Regions from separate parts of the Clostridium sp. Marseille-Q5894 genome, predicted to be linked through region 1. Evidence: a T-box and tRNA genes for the amino acid it is inferred to sense, from the RefSeq annotation. Region 1 holds a T-box; the other regions hold tRNA genes.

What was found. A T-box is a leader RNA that pairs with one kind of tRNA and senses whether it is charged. The one in region 1 lies ahead of tyrS (tyrosine--tRNA ligase), so its partner is inferred to be a tRNA-Tyr.
Region 2: it encodes a tRNA-Tyr, which carries the amino acid that the T-box ahead of tyrS (tyrosine--tRNA ligase) is inferred to sense. The anticodon was not compared.
Region 3: it encodes a tRNA-Tyr, which carries the amino acid that the T-box ahead of tyrS (tyrosine--tRNA ligase) is inferred to sense. The anticodon was not compared.

What each region holds. Positions count from the first base shown of each region.
Region 1 covers NZ_CAMPPT010000002.1:284,590-289,374, reverse strand. The annotation lists gene truB (tRNA pseudouridine(55) synthase TruB) at 1-119, opposite strand, end outside; gene OC535_RS04035 (tRNA 2-thiocytidine biosynthesis TtcA family protein) at 218-958, shown strand; gene tyrS (tyrosine--tRNA ligase) at 1,007-2,233, opposite strand; T-box leader at 2,272-2,467, opposite strand; gene OC535_RS04025 (putative heavy metal-binding protein) at 2,516-2,836, opposite strand; gene OC535_RS04020 (LacI family DNA-binding transcriptional regulator) at 2,999-4,003, opposite strand; gene OC535_RS04015 (YtxH domain-containing protein) at 4,003-4,479, opposite strand; gene OC535_RS04010 (DUF948 domain-containing protein) at 4,495-4,785, opposite strand.
Region 2 covers NZ_CAMPPT010000005.1:226,202-230,986, forward strand. The annotation lists gene OC535_RS09610 (ParB/RepB/Spo0J family partition protein) at 1-867, opposite strand, end outside; gene OC535_RS09615 (ParA family protein) at 867-1,751, opposite strand; tRNA gene OC535_RS09620 (tRNA-Gly) at 1,909-1,982, opposite strand; tRNA gene OC535_RS09625 (tRNA-Lys) at 2,045-2,120, opposite strand; tRNA gene OC535_RS09630 (tRNA-Gln) at 2,125-2,200, opposite strand; tRNA gene OC535_RS09635 (tRNA-Tyr) at 2,207-2,289, opposite strand; tRNA gene OC535_RS09640 (tRNA-Thr) at 2,294-2,369, opposite strand; tRNA gene OC535_RS09645 (tRNA-Val) at 2,383-2,458, opposite strand; gene OC535_RS09650 (glucose-6-phosphate isomerase) at 2,557-3,837, opposite strand; gene OC535_RS09655 (S1 RNA-binding domain-containing protein) at 3,839-4,216, opposite strand; gene OC535_RS09660 (NifU family protein) at 4,396-4,647, shown strand.
Region 3 covers NZ_CAMPPT010000010.1:16,009-20,793, forward strand. The annotation lists gene galE (UDP-glucose 4-epimerase GalE) at 1-100, opposite strand, end outside; gene OC535_RS13125 (elongation factor G) at 355-2,406, opposite strand; tRNA gene OC535_RS13130 (tRNA-Val) at 2,684-2,759, shown strand; tRNA gene OC535_RS13135 (tRNA-Thr) at 2,773-2,848, shown strand; tRNA gene OC535_RS13140 (tRNA-Tyr) at 2,853-2,935, shown strand; tRNA gene OC535_RS13145 (tRNA-Gln) at 2,942-3,017, shown strand; tRNA gene OC535_RS13150 (tRNA-Lys) at 3,022-3,097, shown strand; tRNA gene OC535_RS13155 (tRNA-Leu) at 3,111-3,199, shown strand; tRNA gene OC535_RS13160 (tRNA-Gly) at 3,205-3,278, shown strand; gene OC535_RS13165 (response regulator transcription factor) at 3,606-4,265, shown strand; gene OC535_RS13170 (sensor histidine kinase) at 4,262-4,785, shown strand, end outside.

The sequences.
Region 1 (4,785 bases):
TCAGGGTCTAAAGTTCCACAATGCCCTACTTTTTTAGTATGTAATATTTTACGAAGTTTATTAACGACATCATGACTCGTCATCCCTGCAGGTTTATTTATTAATATGATTCCATCCATTTTTATCACCGCTTATCATTTTACAAAGGTTTGTAATAAAATGCAAATATCTTTGCATATATTCATAATTTTGTTAAAATAGAAGACGGTGATTATAAATGACAATGAAAAAAGTATTAGGCTGTATAAGAAAAGCTGATGAAGAATTTGATTTAATTCAAGATGGTGATAAAGTTTGTGTCGGTGTATCAGGCGGAAAAGATTCAACGTTACTTTTATACTGCTTATCGCTGTATCAAAAATTTGCCCGTGTTAAATTCGAGGTAGTTGGTGTTCATATTGAAATGGGCTTTCCAGATATGGATTTTAGTGAAGTAGATGCTTTTTGTAAAAAGAATCAGATCGAATTATATCATGAACCTAGCGATGTTTATGAAATCTTAAAGTTAAATAAAACTGAAGATGGTCGTTTACAATGCTCGCTTTGTTCAAAGTTTAAAAAAGCTTTAGTTATTGATGGCGCAAAAAAGTATGGTTGTAACAAAGTTGCTTTTGCTCATCATGGTGATGATGCTGTAGAAACTTTATTTATGAATATGGTCTACGGTGGTAAAATTGCAACTTTTACCCCTAAAATGTATCTAACGCGAACCGAAATGAATTTCATTCGACCTTTAGTTTATGCTTATGAATCAGATATCATTTCAGCTGTAGAAGAAGCTCATATTCCTGTTGTGACATCAACCTGCCCAGCGGATAAACATACTAAGCGCGAAGAATTTAAACAGTTATTAAATGAGCTGTATCAAAAATATCCTCAAGCTAAAAGTAATTTATTGACTTGTTTATCGAATGAGAAAAATACATTACTTTGGAAAAAAACACCTAAAGAAAAATAAATTCACAATTGTGAATAAAGTGTGAAAAAGTGGACGTTATGTCCACTTTTAAACATGTTTAATTACAAAATAGTTCTTTTTACCACGACGAATTACCGTTGCTTCATTACCAAAAGCATTAGCTTTGCAAACAGTAAATTCAACATCTTTGATTCTTTCACCATTAATTAAAATTGATCCACCATTAACAAATTCACGTGCTTCGCGTTTACTTTTAGCTGCCCCACAAGTAATCAAAGCATCTAAAATATTTAAATCTTCATTTATTTCAACACTTGGCACTCCTTCAAAACATACTTTAACTTGTTCTAAAGTCAAAGATTGAATTTGACCTGAAAATAACATTTTAGAAATATTTACAGCTTCTTCATAAGCCTCTTTACCATGTAAGAATGTGATTACTTCACGAGCTAGCGCCTGGTGGGCTTCTCGTAAATGAGGCTGGGTTTTATTCTTTTCTTCTAATTCCATAATTTCTTCAGGTGTTAAGAAAGTTAAGAATTTTAAATAATCGATTACTTTATCATCCTCTGAGTTAATAAAGAACTGATACATTTCATAAGGTGATGTTTTTTCTTTATCTAGCCAAATAGCTTTGCCATTTGTCTTACCAAACTTTGTTCCATCACTTTTAGTTAAAAGCGGCATTGTAAAACCATAAGCTTCTTTACCATCTTTTTTTCTGATCAATTCAATTCCTGCTGTAATATTGCCCCATTGATCCTGGCCTGCAACCTGCATAACACAGTTTTTATTATTATATAACCATTCAAAATCCATTGCCTGCATGATCATATAAGAAAATTCGGTATATGTAATCCCAGCATCTAGACGCCGTTTAACAATATCTTTATTCAACATATAATTGACATTAAAGTATTTACCATAATCTCTAAGAAAATCAATGAAATTTAAATCTTTAGACCAGTCATAGTTATTAACTACTTCAAATCCAAATAAGTCCTGAGCCTGTTTTTTTAAACAAGCAAAGTTATGTTCAACTGTTTCTTTCGTAATCATTGGTCTTTCAGTATCTGGTTTTGGATCCCCGATCAATCCTGTGGCTCCACCAACTAATAAAATCGGATTATGTCCTGCTTCCTTTAAACGTTTTGAAATTAAAAATGATGAAAAATGTCCAATATGTAAACTGTCTCCAGTTGGATCAGTTCCAATATAAAAAGTCATCCCACCATTATTTAATTTTTCTTCTAGATCCGGCGAACTAACATCTTTGATCAATCCTCGCCATACTAATTCATCATAAATCTTCATCTTCTATCCTCCATCTATAAAATAAAAAAGATTTCATCCTAAAGGACGAAATCTCGCGGTACCACCTTTATTCATGTATTACTACATGCTCTTAAATCGATAACGGGATGACCCGTCTAGACTTTGCATCTAGAAACTCCAGAGTGTATTCATCAGTAGTACATCCTTGTTTTCACCAGCCACAAGGTCTCTTAAATGCCTATTTTGATTACTATTTTCCTTCAACGTCGTAATTGAATTATATTCTAAAACAAAGGATAAGTCAACCTTCATTATTTGATATTATTCTACGACAACAGCTGTACCACTTGCTGTAACCATCATCATATCATTACCAGCACCTAACATTTCATAGTCAATATCAACTCCAATTACAGCATTAGCACCCGCTGCCTTAGCTCTTTCTTCCATTTCTTTTAAAGCTTCCTGACGACAAGCCATTAATTCTTCTTCATATCCAGCACTGCGACCACCAAAAATATTTCTAATTCCAGCTCCAATATCTTTAAACATATTTACTCCAGAAATTACTTCACCAAAAACTATTCCCCTATAGTCAACTACTTTTTTACCTTCAATTTGATTTGTTGTTGTAATGATCATATTATTTTCCTCCATCTATTTGATAATTTAATTTTAACCTATCTATCAAATATATGCTACTTATAGTATAATAATTCTAAAAAAACATTGCCCATTTTAAAAATATTTCCCTTTTAATATACTCAACAAAAAACAGCATAAATAATTATGCTGTAAATACTTTTATTCATTTGTTGAATCACGCTTTATAAACATGTGCTGGACAACGATTTCCTTAGATTCAATCTTTTCTTCATGCAAAAACTTTGTCAATAAACGCACTGCAAGCGCTCCCATATCATAGACAGGAACATTCATCGAAGATAGTGTTGGCTTACACATAATTGAATAACTTGTGTTCAACATTCCTACAACTTCCATCTCTTCAGGAATTTTAATCCCATTTTCCTGAGCTGCATTAATTACAGCCACACCATCTTTATCATACCCGCAAAATACTAAATCATGTTTATGATCTTTAAAATACTCTACAAAATTAGGATATGTATTCTCATAATGGCTTGAGCTGGTTAAAATCTGATTAGTTGTAAAAACTTTTTCATATTTTTTATATGTATCTTTAATACCTTCAATTATTTCATCACTTTTAATTAAATTTTGTTTAGGTAAAATATAAATTATATCATCTTTACCCTCAGCTAGATATTTATCAACAATCTCTTCTGCCGCCTTTTTAACATCAATATAAATAGAACCGATATTGTCACCTGATAACTTCTTACCTATGACAACTATTGGTAATTTATACTTAACGATCGCTTCAATTGTTTCATCAATATTATCATTGTTGAATAAAATAACACCATCCACTCTTGATTTAACCAAGCGTTCTGTTACATCAGCGACTGTATTTTCATCACCAATATCATCAGTAGTATACATATTGATATTATAATCTAAATGTCTTCCTGTATCACCGATACCACCAATCATGTCTTTAACATGGGCAAATAACGACTGGGGAAAAACAATTGCAATAGTTGTTGTTTTACTAGTTGCTAATCCTCTAGCTATATCATTCGGTTTGAAATCTAAACGTTCAATAACATCCAAGACTTTTTGTTTAGTTTTTTCTCGAACAACATTTGAACCATTAATTACTCGAGAAACTGTCGCAAGAGAAACGCCAGCTTCCCTTGCAACATCATATATCGTAACTTTTTTCATTAATCTTTTAGATCTTCAATGATGACATCTAATTCATCTTCAATATCATCCATTGCATCATCTAATTCCTTTAACGCATCAAAATCTTTGTCTTGAATCTTGTCCTTGATTTCATTTAATTTACTTGTCATTTCATCACTAATCTTTGTAACTGATGCTTTAAAATTTGCATATTCATCACTTGATTTAACAGAATTTGCCAACTCTTCTAATTTTCCCTTAACTTCAGATAATTTAGTACTTGTAGTGTCCTTAAATTCTTCCATATCAAATTCATCAATAGCAAGTTTTATTTCTTCAATTGTATTATTAACTAAAGTCTCAACATCTTCTTTTGTGATATTCTGTGCTTTATCATATAATTCCTGTGATTTTTCTTTAAGATCTTCTCTTAACTCACTACCTTTTTTTGGGGCAAATAACATTCCAACTATTGTCCCAATACCAATACCAGCTATAAATTTTCCAAATTTCATAATAATCTCACCTTTCTAAAATTTCTTTTTAAACAAACTAATAATAGCACTAATCGGATTAAACTTAGGTCGATTTGGATCAAAGAAACGGGCAATTGTTTCTACTGGAGCATTTAAAAGATCCAGTTTATAAGTTATATCATCCATAATTTTTTCTGCTTTATTAATCGTAGTTTGAGCCATTTCAACTGTGCTGCCTACCTGCTTTATTGTCGTTGAACTGCGAAGCAGTAAAATTCCTAAACAAACTAAAGCAAATGCTCCTGATAAAATTAAAACACAGTAACAAATATCTATAGCAGTCAT
Region 2 (4,785 bases), on a different contig from region 1:
TCGTCCTAATTTATAAAAGCATTCAATTATCAGTTTAGATCCACTGTACATATTGAATTCTGTTTTCAATGGGTCATTTCCTTTACAGTGAGTAATAGCTAAAAGATTGTCCTTCAATAAAATGATATGATTATCATTAATCTCTTTAATTTCAGTTTTTTTATTTGTCTTATCATTTTTTTTTAGCTCATTAATTGTTTTCTTTATAAAATTAGAGGGTATTTCCTCAGTTAAGGTAGCTTTCTTTTCCACAGTTTCTATTACTTCGTCTTTAAAATCACTGGTAGCTATCATATAAGCTCCCTGAAGATTTATTTTTTTATTAAGAAACATTTCTGTGACACGATTATCATTTTTGATAATCGACATTAACTGCTGTACAGCTGTTGCGGACATGCCTAAATCATTCGCTATTAACTGTTTCGTAGAAATTCCTTTATTTTCAGGAAGATCTCTTATTACAGGAATTACCTTTTCAAGATAAAGTTTTACTTCACGACATTTATCTTGAACAGTACGTTCTTTTTGTGTTGCATTATCACGCATTAGAGAACGTAATGAGCTGGCTTCATCATCAAAATGAACTATATAACATTCTATTTCCTCATATCCTGCTATTTTTTCCTGATTAATTAACTGATAAGCATAATATCGGCTATGCCCTTTATTAATTACATATCCATCTTCAGTATCCTCAACTACAATAGGGTTATTTAATCCCTCGTCTAAAATACTGGCTTTGATTGCAATTATTTTTTCTAAATGTTCATCTTTAATGTAAGGATTATTTTTGTTGGGTTTAATCAGATCCAAAGGAAGTTTAATAACTTCTCTTGGATCAATACTGTTCATTATGTCAAATGCCATTATTCATCACCTCCAAACAGTTCTTTAGCAAGTGATAAATATTCATCAGCTAATTTAGATCTTCTGCTCCCTTTAAACATGGAAAAATGCTTATCATGTACATTTGAGTTAGAATTGTCTACTACAGCAGTTTGATTTCTTAGCACAACAGAAAATCTATGATTTCCAGACAGATTATTAAACACTTTGGCTAATTTATTCCCATCTAATCTGTTTAATTCATTTATAAATTCTTTATGTAGTTTAATATTTCGATTAGCCATAGTAATAAGAATTCTAAAATTTATTTTAGGATTATCCATCATAGATGCCTGATTAATAAAATCTATCGTTTGCATAGTTCCTGATACACTTTGAAATTCCGGCTGTAGGGGAATTATGCATTCGTCAGAAGCATTTAATACGTTGCTAAGGATATTATCCGTAGCAGGGGCGCAGTCAAATATAATTAAGTCATACTTATCTCTCATCGGTTCAACTACAAGCTTTAATAAATAATTGGCTGATGAAGAAATAAATCTTTTCGCTGTATTTAACTGAACGTCAGCGGTAATAATATCAAGATTTTCATAATCAGTTTTTTGTACAGCATCTTCAACCTTAGCCTTTCTCATTAGAATGTGAGAAATATTAATAGTTTGATTATCAATTTCATTTGGATCATAATTGATCATATAATCAACTAGTCCTTTACCATCGTAAACGTTATTTTGATTAATAAACATTTTTGATGTATTTCCCTGTTGATCAAGATCAACCAGAAGTGTTTTTAATCCAAAATCTTGTGATGCGATAATACCTAGTGTCTCGGCAGTAGTAGATTTACCTACACCGCCTTTTTGATTTGTGATTGCTAATACTTTAGCTTTCTTTGTTTGATTCATTTTATTTCCTCCATTTTCGACCAAACCTATGATTTGGCATATTTTGAGGAACTATATATTATAAAAACGAAAAAACGAGAGTTTCTATAGAGAAACTCCCGTTACACGTATTCTTTAATTTTTATGTAATTAATCAAAAGTTCGACTAAATACATTATGGAGCGGGTGATGGGAATCGAACCCACGTAGTCAGCTTGGAAGGCTGAAGTTCTACCATTGAACTACACCCGCAATTTCAACGCATTAATATAATATCATATGTTTAAGATATTTGCAATAACTTTTTTTAAAAATGGTGACCCGCAGGCGATTCGAACGCCTGACCCTCTGATTAAAAGTCAGATGCTCTACCGGCTGAGCTAGCGGGTCATCTTGGCTGGGGTACCTGGATTCGAACCAGGGAGATGACAGAGTCAAAGTCTGTTGCCTTACCGCTTGGCTATACCCCAATTAGATGGTGGAGGAGGGCGGATTCGAACCACCGAACCAAAGGAACTGAGTTACAGTCAGCCGCGTTTAGCCACTTCGCTACTCCTCCATCATGGTGCCGGCTAAAGGACTTGAACCCTCAACCTACTGATTACAAGTCAGTTGCTCTACCAGTTGAGCTAAGCCGGCTTATTTATTTTTATGGTGGAGGTTAACGGGCTCGAACCGCTGACCCTCTGCTTGTAAGGCAGATGCTCTCCCAACTGAGCTAAACCTCCGTCGCTTAGTGCTTTACTATATTATCACTTACTTTTAAATTAGTCAATAAGAAATTTACATAAAATTAAAAAAGACGATTTGAGAATCGTCTTTTCTATTAATATCCAGGTTTACCAAGTAATTTAAACATATTTTTCTTATATACTTCAACACCTGGCTGGTTAAATGGATTAACATCTAATAAATATACAGACATTGCACATGATTTTTCAAAGAAATAAACCATGTAACCAAATCCATAAGCATCCATTTTATCTAAAGTAATTAAGATATTAGGAACATTACCAGTATTAACATGAGCATCGATAGTTCCTTCACAAGCTTTTTTATTTACATAATCAACTGATTTACCAGCTAAATAATTTAAACCATCTAAATCATCTTTATCACTAGGAATTGTCATATCACCAGCAGGTTCTTTAACTTGCATGATTGTTTCATATAATACTTTTGAACCTTCTTGAATAAATTGTCCTAATGAATGCAAATCAGTAGAGAAAGTAGCACTAGTAGGTAAAATACCTTTTCCTTCTTTTCCTTCTGATTCACCATATAATTGTTTCCACCATTCAGCAACCATTGCCAATTGTAACTCATAAGTTACGAACATTTCTGCAGGATATCCAGCTTTGTGTAAAATTTGACGAGCAACACCATATTTATAAGCATCATTTTGGTCTAAATCAGCATTATTATACTTAACCATGGCATCTTTAGCCCCATTTAACATAGCATCAATATCAATACCAGCCATAGCGATAGGGAATAACCCTACTGGTGTTAAAACAGAATAACGTCCGCCAACATCATCAGGAATTACAAAAGTAGTATATCCCTCTTCAGTTGCTAAAGTTTTTAATGCCCCACGAGCTTTATCAGTAGTAGCAACGATTCTTTCTTTAGCTCCTTCTTTACCATATCTAGCTTCACACATTTCTTTAAAAATTCTAAATGCAATTGATGTTTCTGTAGTAGTTCCTGATTTAGAAATTACATTGATAGCAAATTCTTTTCCCTCAAGATAGTCTGCTACTTGTTTGATGTAATTTGATGAAAAAGTGTTACCCACATAAATTATTTCTACATCATTTGTTGGATATAAACCATTAATTGCTTCAATTGCAGCACGTGCCCCTAAATAAGATCCTCCAATTCCACATACTAACAAAACATCTGTTTTTTCTCTTAATTTAGCAGCAGTTTCTTTAATCAGCTCAACTTCAGCTTTATCATAATTTTCTGGTAATTCAACCCAACCAAGAAAATCATTACCAGCTCCAGTTTTGTTATGAATCATATCATGGATATCTTTTACCGTATCTTTATATGATTCGATATCTTCATTTAATTTGGCTTTAGATAAATCTAATGTAATCATTTTAACTTTCCTCCGTGATTCCTTGTTTAAGCCAGTCTTCCATGGCTAATGCTAATGGTGCAAATCCATTAGGCGTTTCAACGATCAATCGTCTAGGGTTTTTATAATAAACTCGTTTATTACGCCTACGATAACGACTATCAATGGCTTTTAAACTCAATCTTGCATGGTTAGTTTCTTCATCAAAATCAATCACTTTGACTTTAATAAACTCACCAACTTTTACAAAACTATCAATGCTTTTAACGAATTTATCTGATATTTCTGAAATATGAATTAAACCGGTTGAATTATCAGGTAAGCTTGCAAAAGCTCCATACGGTTGAATACCAGTAATTTTTACATCAATGATATCACCGCGTTTAATTTTTTGGCTCATTAATAATCACTCCTTGCACAAGTTATTATATCATAAAATGATTAAAAATATTTCATTTTAGTAATTTTTATTGATGAATTTTAAAATAAAAATATTTATGTAATAAGTTTATCGTGTATTTTTATTTAAAAATAAAAATTTTGTGGTAGAATAAAGTATCAGATAAGGAGATGTTAAAGATGGAAAATACAAGTACAATAGAAGAAGTAGAAAAAGTAATTAATAAATTAAGACCATATTTAAATCGCGATGGTGGCGATATTGAGTTGTTGGATTTTAAAGATGGGATCGTTTATGTAAAAATGCTTGGTGCTTGTGCAGGATGTACAATGCTTGATGAAACATTGAAAGATGGTGTTGAACAAATTTTAATGGAAGAAGTTCCAGGTGTTTTAGGTGTTCAAAATGTTTTAGAAGGTATGACATTTTAATTTGAGACAAATCTGATATAATTTTGAGATGAAATTCGCTATAATTCATGTTAAAATGCTAATATCTGATAAATTACTTGCAATATTCTATTAGATATATTATGATGTATTTGTTGCTTTTTTAGAATATTATTGTTT
Region 3 (4,785 bases), on a different contig from region 1:
AAAAATCATCAATTACTATTACATTGTAATCAGCATTTAATAATTCAACACAAATATGACTTCCAATATAGCCTGCTCCACCACAAACAAGTACATTCATTATTTTTTCCTCCTATATATGCTTCTATAATAACACTTTTAGATACTAAATTAAAGAAAAGTATTTTTTATTTTGTGTAAAATATAGGTAATGGTAATGAAAGGTTGAAGATAATATTTTAATAATTAATAAAGTAATTATATAATATTGGTCGGTTGAAATATAAAAAGGAAGAATTTATTTTATTGATGGATCAATAATTTAAAATCTTCCTTATAAAGAGAGAAATAAAGATTTAAATATCTCTCGTTATCTTATTTGTTGATAATTCTTTTTGTGATATTATCAGGGGCAAACTCATAATCTAAAAATTCCATTTCAAAGATACCTTGACCTTGAGTTATAGAACGTAAATCAACAGCATAGTTCATAACTTCATTCATAGGCGCTTCAGCAACGATTTTAATTAAACCGTCATCTAAGACATCACTACCGATTACACGAGCTCGTTTGGTATTGAAATTACTCATTATATCGCCTGTATATTGTTCGTCAACAACAACTTTCATTTTCATATATGGCTCAAGTAATGCTGGACTAGCTTTAGGAATAGCTTCTTTAAAACACATTGAAGTAGCTGTTTTAAAAGCCATTTCTGATGAGTCGACATTATGATAAGAACCATCGATCAAAGTAGCTTTGATTCCAAGTACTGGATATCCTGCTAAAACACCACTTTTGACACTTTCGATCAATCCTTTTTCGACAGCAGGGAGATATGATTTTGGAACAGCACCACCAAATATTTTTTCTTCAAATACATATGCTTTGCTATAGTCATAAGTAGGTTCAAATGTAATTTCAACTTCACCGAATTGACCATGACCACCTGATTGTTTTTTGAATCTTGTTCTTTGGGTAATGCTCTTTTTTATTGTTTCGCGATAAGGAATCTTGATATCTTCAAGAGTTGCTTCAACTTTGAATTTGTTTTTTAGTTTTGTTAATAAAATATCTAAATGAATGTCACCAACACCATAAATGCACTGCTGTTTAGTTTCTGCATTTGATTTAAATTGTAAAGTCGGATCTTCCTCTAATAGTTTATTGATAGCGTTAGTGATTTTTTCTTCGTTGCTTTTACCGATTGGAACGATTGCTTTACCATAGTAAGGTGTTGAAAATTTTATTTCTGGTACGATGATTTGATATCCAGCAATACATAAAGTATCATTTGTTTTTGAAGCATTTAGCTTTGTTACTACTCCGATATCGCCAGCGTGTAAACAGTCAACTTCAATTAATTCTTTACCGCAAGGCTGGTATAGTTTAGCGATTCGTTCAACTTCTTTTCTTTTGACATTATATAGAGAAGTTCCGCTATATATAGTTCCGGTAACAACTTTAAATAAAGATGTACGTCCAACAAAAGGGTCTGCAACTGTTTTGAAAATAAAGATGCTGGCAGGTAAACTTTCATCATAGCCAATAATTTCCTCTTCATTTTTATCAATATTATTAACGATCAAAGAATTAGTCATATCTCCAGCAGCGCTGAAGAAAGCTACCATCGAATTTAAAATGATTTGAATTCCAATTTGATCAGTTCCGCATAAGACTGGAATCAAAGTTTTTTCAATAACACCTTTTCGTAAAGCTAAGGAAATTTCTTCTTTTGTAAATGGTTCTTCATTAATATATTTTTCTAATAATTCATCGCTAGTATTTGCTACTGCCTCATCGATCATATCTTTGATTGGCTGGATCTCATCCAATAATTCCTCGGGAATATCCACCGGTTTTGTCTGTGTTCCTTCAAAAATACGACCTTCCATTTTTGCAACATTAACATAACCGATCATTTTATTATTATTCATGATAGGAACCTGAATAGGAGCAATAGCTTTACCATAAGTATCTTTTAATTGCTGTAATTTAGTTGTATAATCACTATTAGGGTTATCTAATCCATTGACATAAATGATTTTTGCTTTATCTTTGGCTTTATACATAGCCTGTTTAGTTCCGGCGTTGATACCTGAAGATGATGGAACAACAATTAAAGCAGATTCACATACACTCAAGGCAGATTCGCATTCGCCTGTAAAGTCAAAAATACCAGGAACATCGATTAAGTTGATTTTGCAATTGTTCCATTCGATAGGGACAACAGATAGATTGACAGATGATTTACGATTGATTTCTTCAATACTATAATCACTTAATGTATTTCCATCATTAACGTTGCCAATACGGTTAATTAGACCGCTTCGGTAAGCCATAGCTTCAACAATACTTGTTTTACCACAACCAGAATGCCCTAAAACAGCTACATTACCGATTTCATTTGCATGATAAGTTCTCATTAAAATAACCACCTTTCTTTAAATGAACTTCTTAATTTTATTTTAACATATATGAGTAGAAAAAAGGATTAATTTAATAATAAAAGATAACGCTTACATTAATATGTGAAAATAATGAGGAAAAAAGTAATTTTCATATTGATTAATAACTAAAATTATGTTACTATAAATCTTGCCTAAATCATGAGATATCGATTAGATTAAATAAAGGGTAGAAAAACAAAAAAAGTGTTGACCTTTGTTTGAAATGATGATATATTAATGAGGTAGCATTTATGGAGGTTTAGCTCAGTTGGGAGAGCATCTGCCTTACAAGCAGAGGGTCAGCGGTTCGAGCCCGTTAACCTCCACCATAAAAATAAATAAGCCGGCTTAGCTCAACTGGTAGAGCAACTGACTTGTAATCAGTAGGTTGAGGGTTCAAGTCCTTTAGCCGGCACCATGATGGAGGAGTAGCGAAGTGGCTAAACGCGGCTGACTGTAACTCAGTTCCTTTGGTTCGGTGGTTCGAATCCGCCCTCCTCCACCATCTAATTGGGGTATAGCCAAGCGGTAAGGCAACAGACTTTGACTCTGTCATCTCCCTGGTTCGAATCCAGGTACCCCAGCCAAGATGACCCGCTAGCTCAGCCGGTAGAGCATCTGACTTTTAATCAGAGGGTCAGGCGTTCGAATCGCCTGCGGGTCACCATCTCTTAATATTTGCCCAGGTGGCGAAACTGGTAGACGCACAGGACTTAAAATCCTGCGGACCTTAAAATCCGTGCCGGTTCGATTCCGGCCCTGGGCACCATTCTCGCGGGTGTAGTTCAATGGTAGAACTTCAGCCTTCCAAGCTGACTACGTGGGTTCGATTCCCATCACCCGCTCCATAGTTTGAAAGATAATTAGAGTTTCTTTTAAAGAAACTCTTTTTGTTTTAATAACTAAATATAATTTTTTGTTGGGTTATATCATTACATTCATTGAAGGCAGAATAAAATATTTATAGATAAAAGTATCAAAGTAATTAAGGTTCTATAGTTTCGCTATTGAAAATAAAGATGCTTTTTATTTTGCTTTAAATTTAAATATTGATATGATCTTGACATTAACTTTATTAAATGATCTTTTTTAATGGAGAAGATTTTGTTATAAATTGTTATGTTTTGATGTAAAAATGATGCAATTACGTTGTATGATTAGAGGGGTGAATACATATGAATAAAATTTTGATTATCGAAGATGAAAAAGCAATCAATGAATTGATTAGGATAAGTTTAAGTGATGCGGGATATTTATGTAAATGTGCTTATGATGGTTTGCAAGGGGCGGATTTGATAGAAAAAGAATCTTTTGATTTGATATTGTTAGATATTATGCTGCCAAAAATTGATGGATATGAATTGATGGAATATATTTATCCCTTAAATATTCCGGTTATTTTTTTAACTGCAAAAGCCGATGTAAAAGATCGGGTTAAAGGACTCAAAATGGGTGCTGAAGACTATATCGTTAAACCGTTTGAAATTATCGAACTTTTAGCTCGTGTTGAAACCGTACTGAGAAGATTTGATAAGGTATCTCGTTATTTATCGGTTTATGATGTTAGTGTGGATACACTGTCTCGAATTGTAAAGAAGGGGAATCAGGTTATTAATTTAACGGTTAAAGAATATGAGTTATTGCTGCTTTTTTTGCAAAATAAGAATATCGCTTTATTTAGAGATCGCATATATGAATTGATTTGGCAGGAAAATTATCGTGGTGATAGTCGTACTGTCGATTTACATGTTCAGCGGTTACGTAAAAAAATTGGGTTAGAAGATAAGATTGTTTCGGTGTATAAAATAGGTTATCGCTTGGAGGTTGACGAGTGAAGTTTTTTTGGAAATTGTATTTAGTAATTATGCTGATGGTTGTTTCTTGTTTTAGTGCGGGTGGATATATGCTGATTGAATCAGGATTTAATTCTTCACTGCGACGTGAAGTGGAGATGGCGTATCAGGAAAATAATATTTTATATTCATCTTTTACAAGGGAATTATTATCGCCGTTTAATGGTTATAATGCAAGTGCTTTTACTGATGCGGAAAAGATTGAGATTATTCATGAATCTATAACAACATTAACGATTCAAAGTTTTAATGGGATGATCTCATTTTGTTTGCGAAATAATGAGGGGCAGATGATATATCAAAACGGAGGCTTTACTAATGATTCTAGTTTAATAAAAAAAGTGGACTCGGGAACTCGAGGATATAAGATCGTTGAAGACGATAATAAATATAAAATTCATGTGTTAAGAAAACTTGATATTGAAGATAGTGATGTTTATTTAGAAAATTGCCGTGATATTTCATCTTTATTTGAGGGAAGAAAAGATCAGTATCGAAGTTT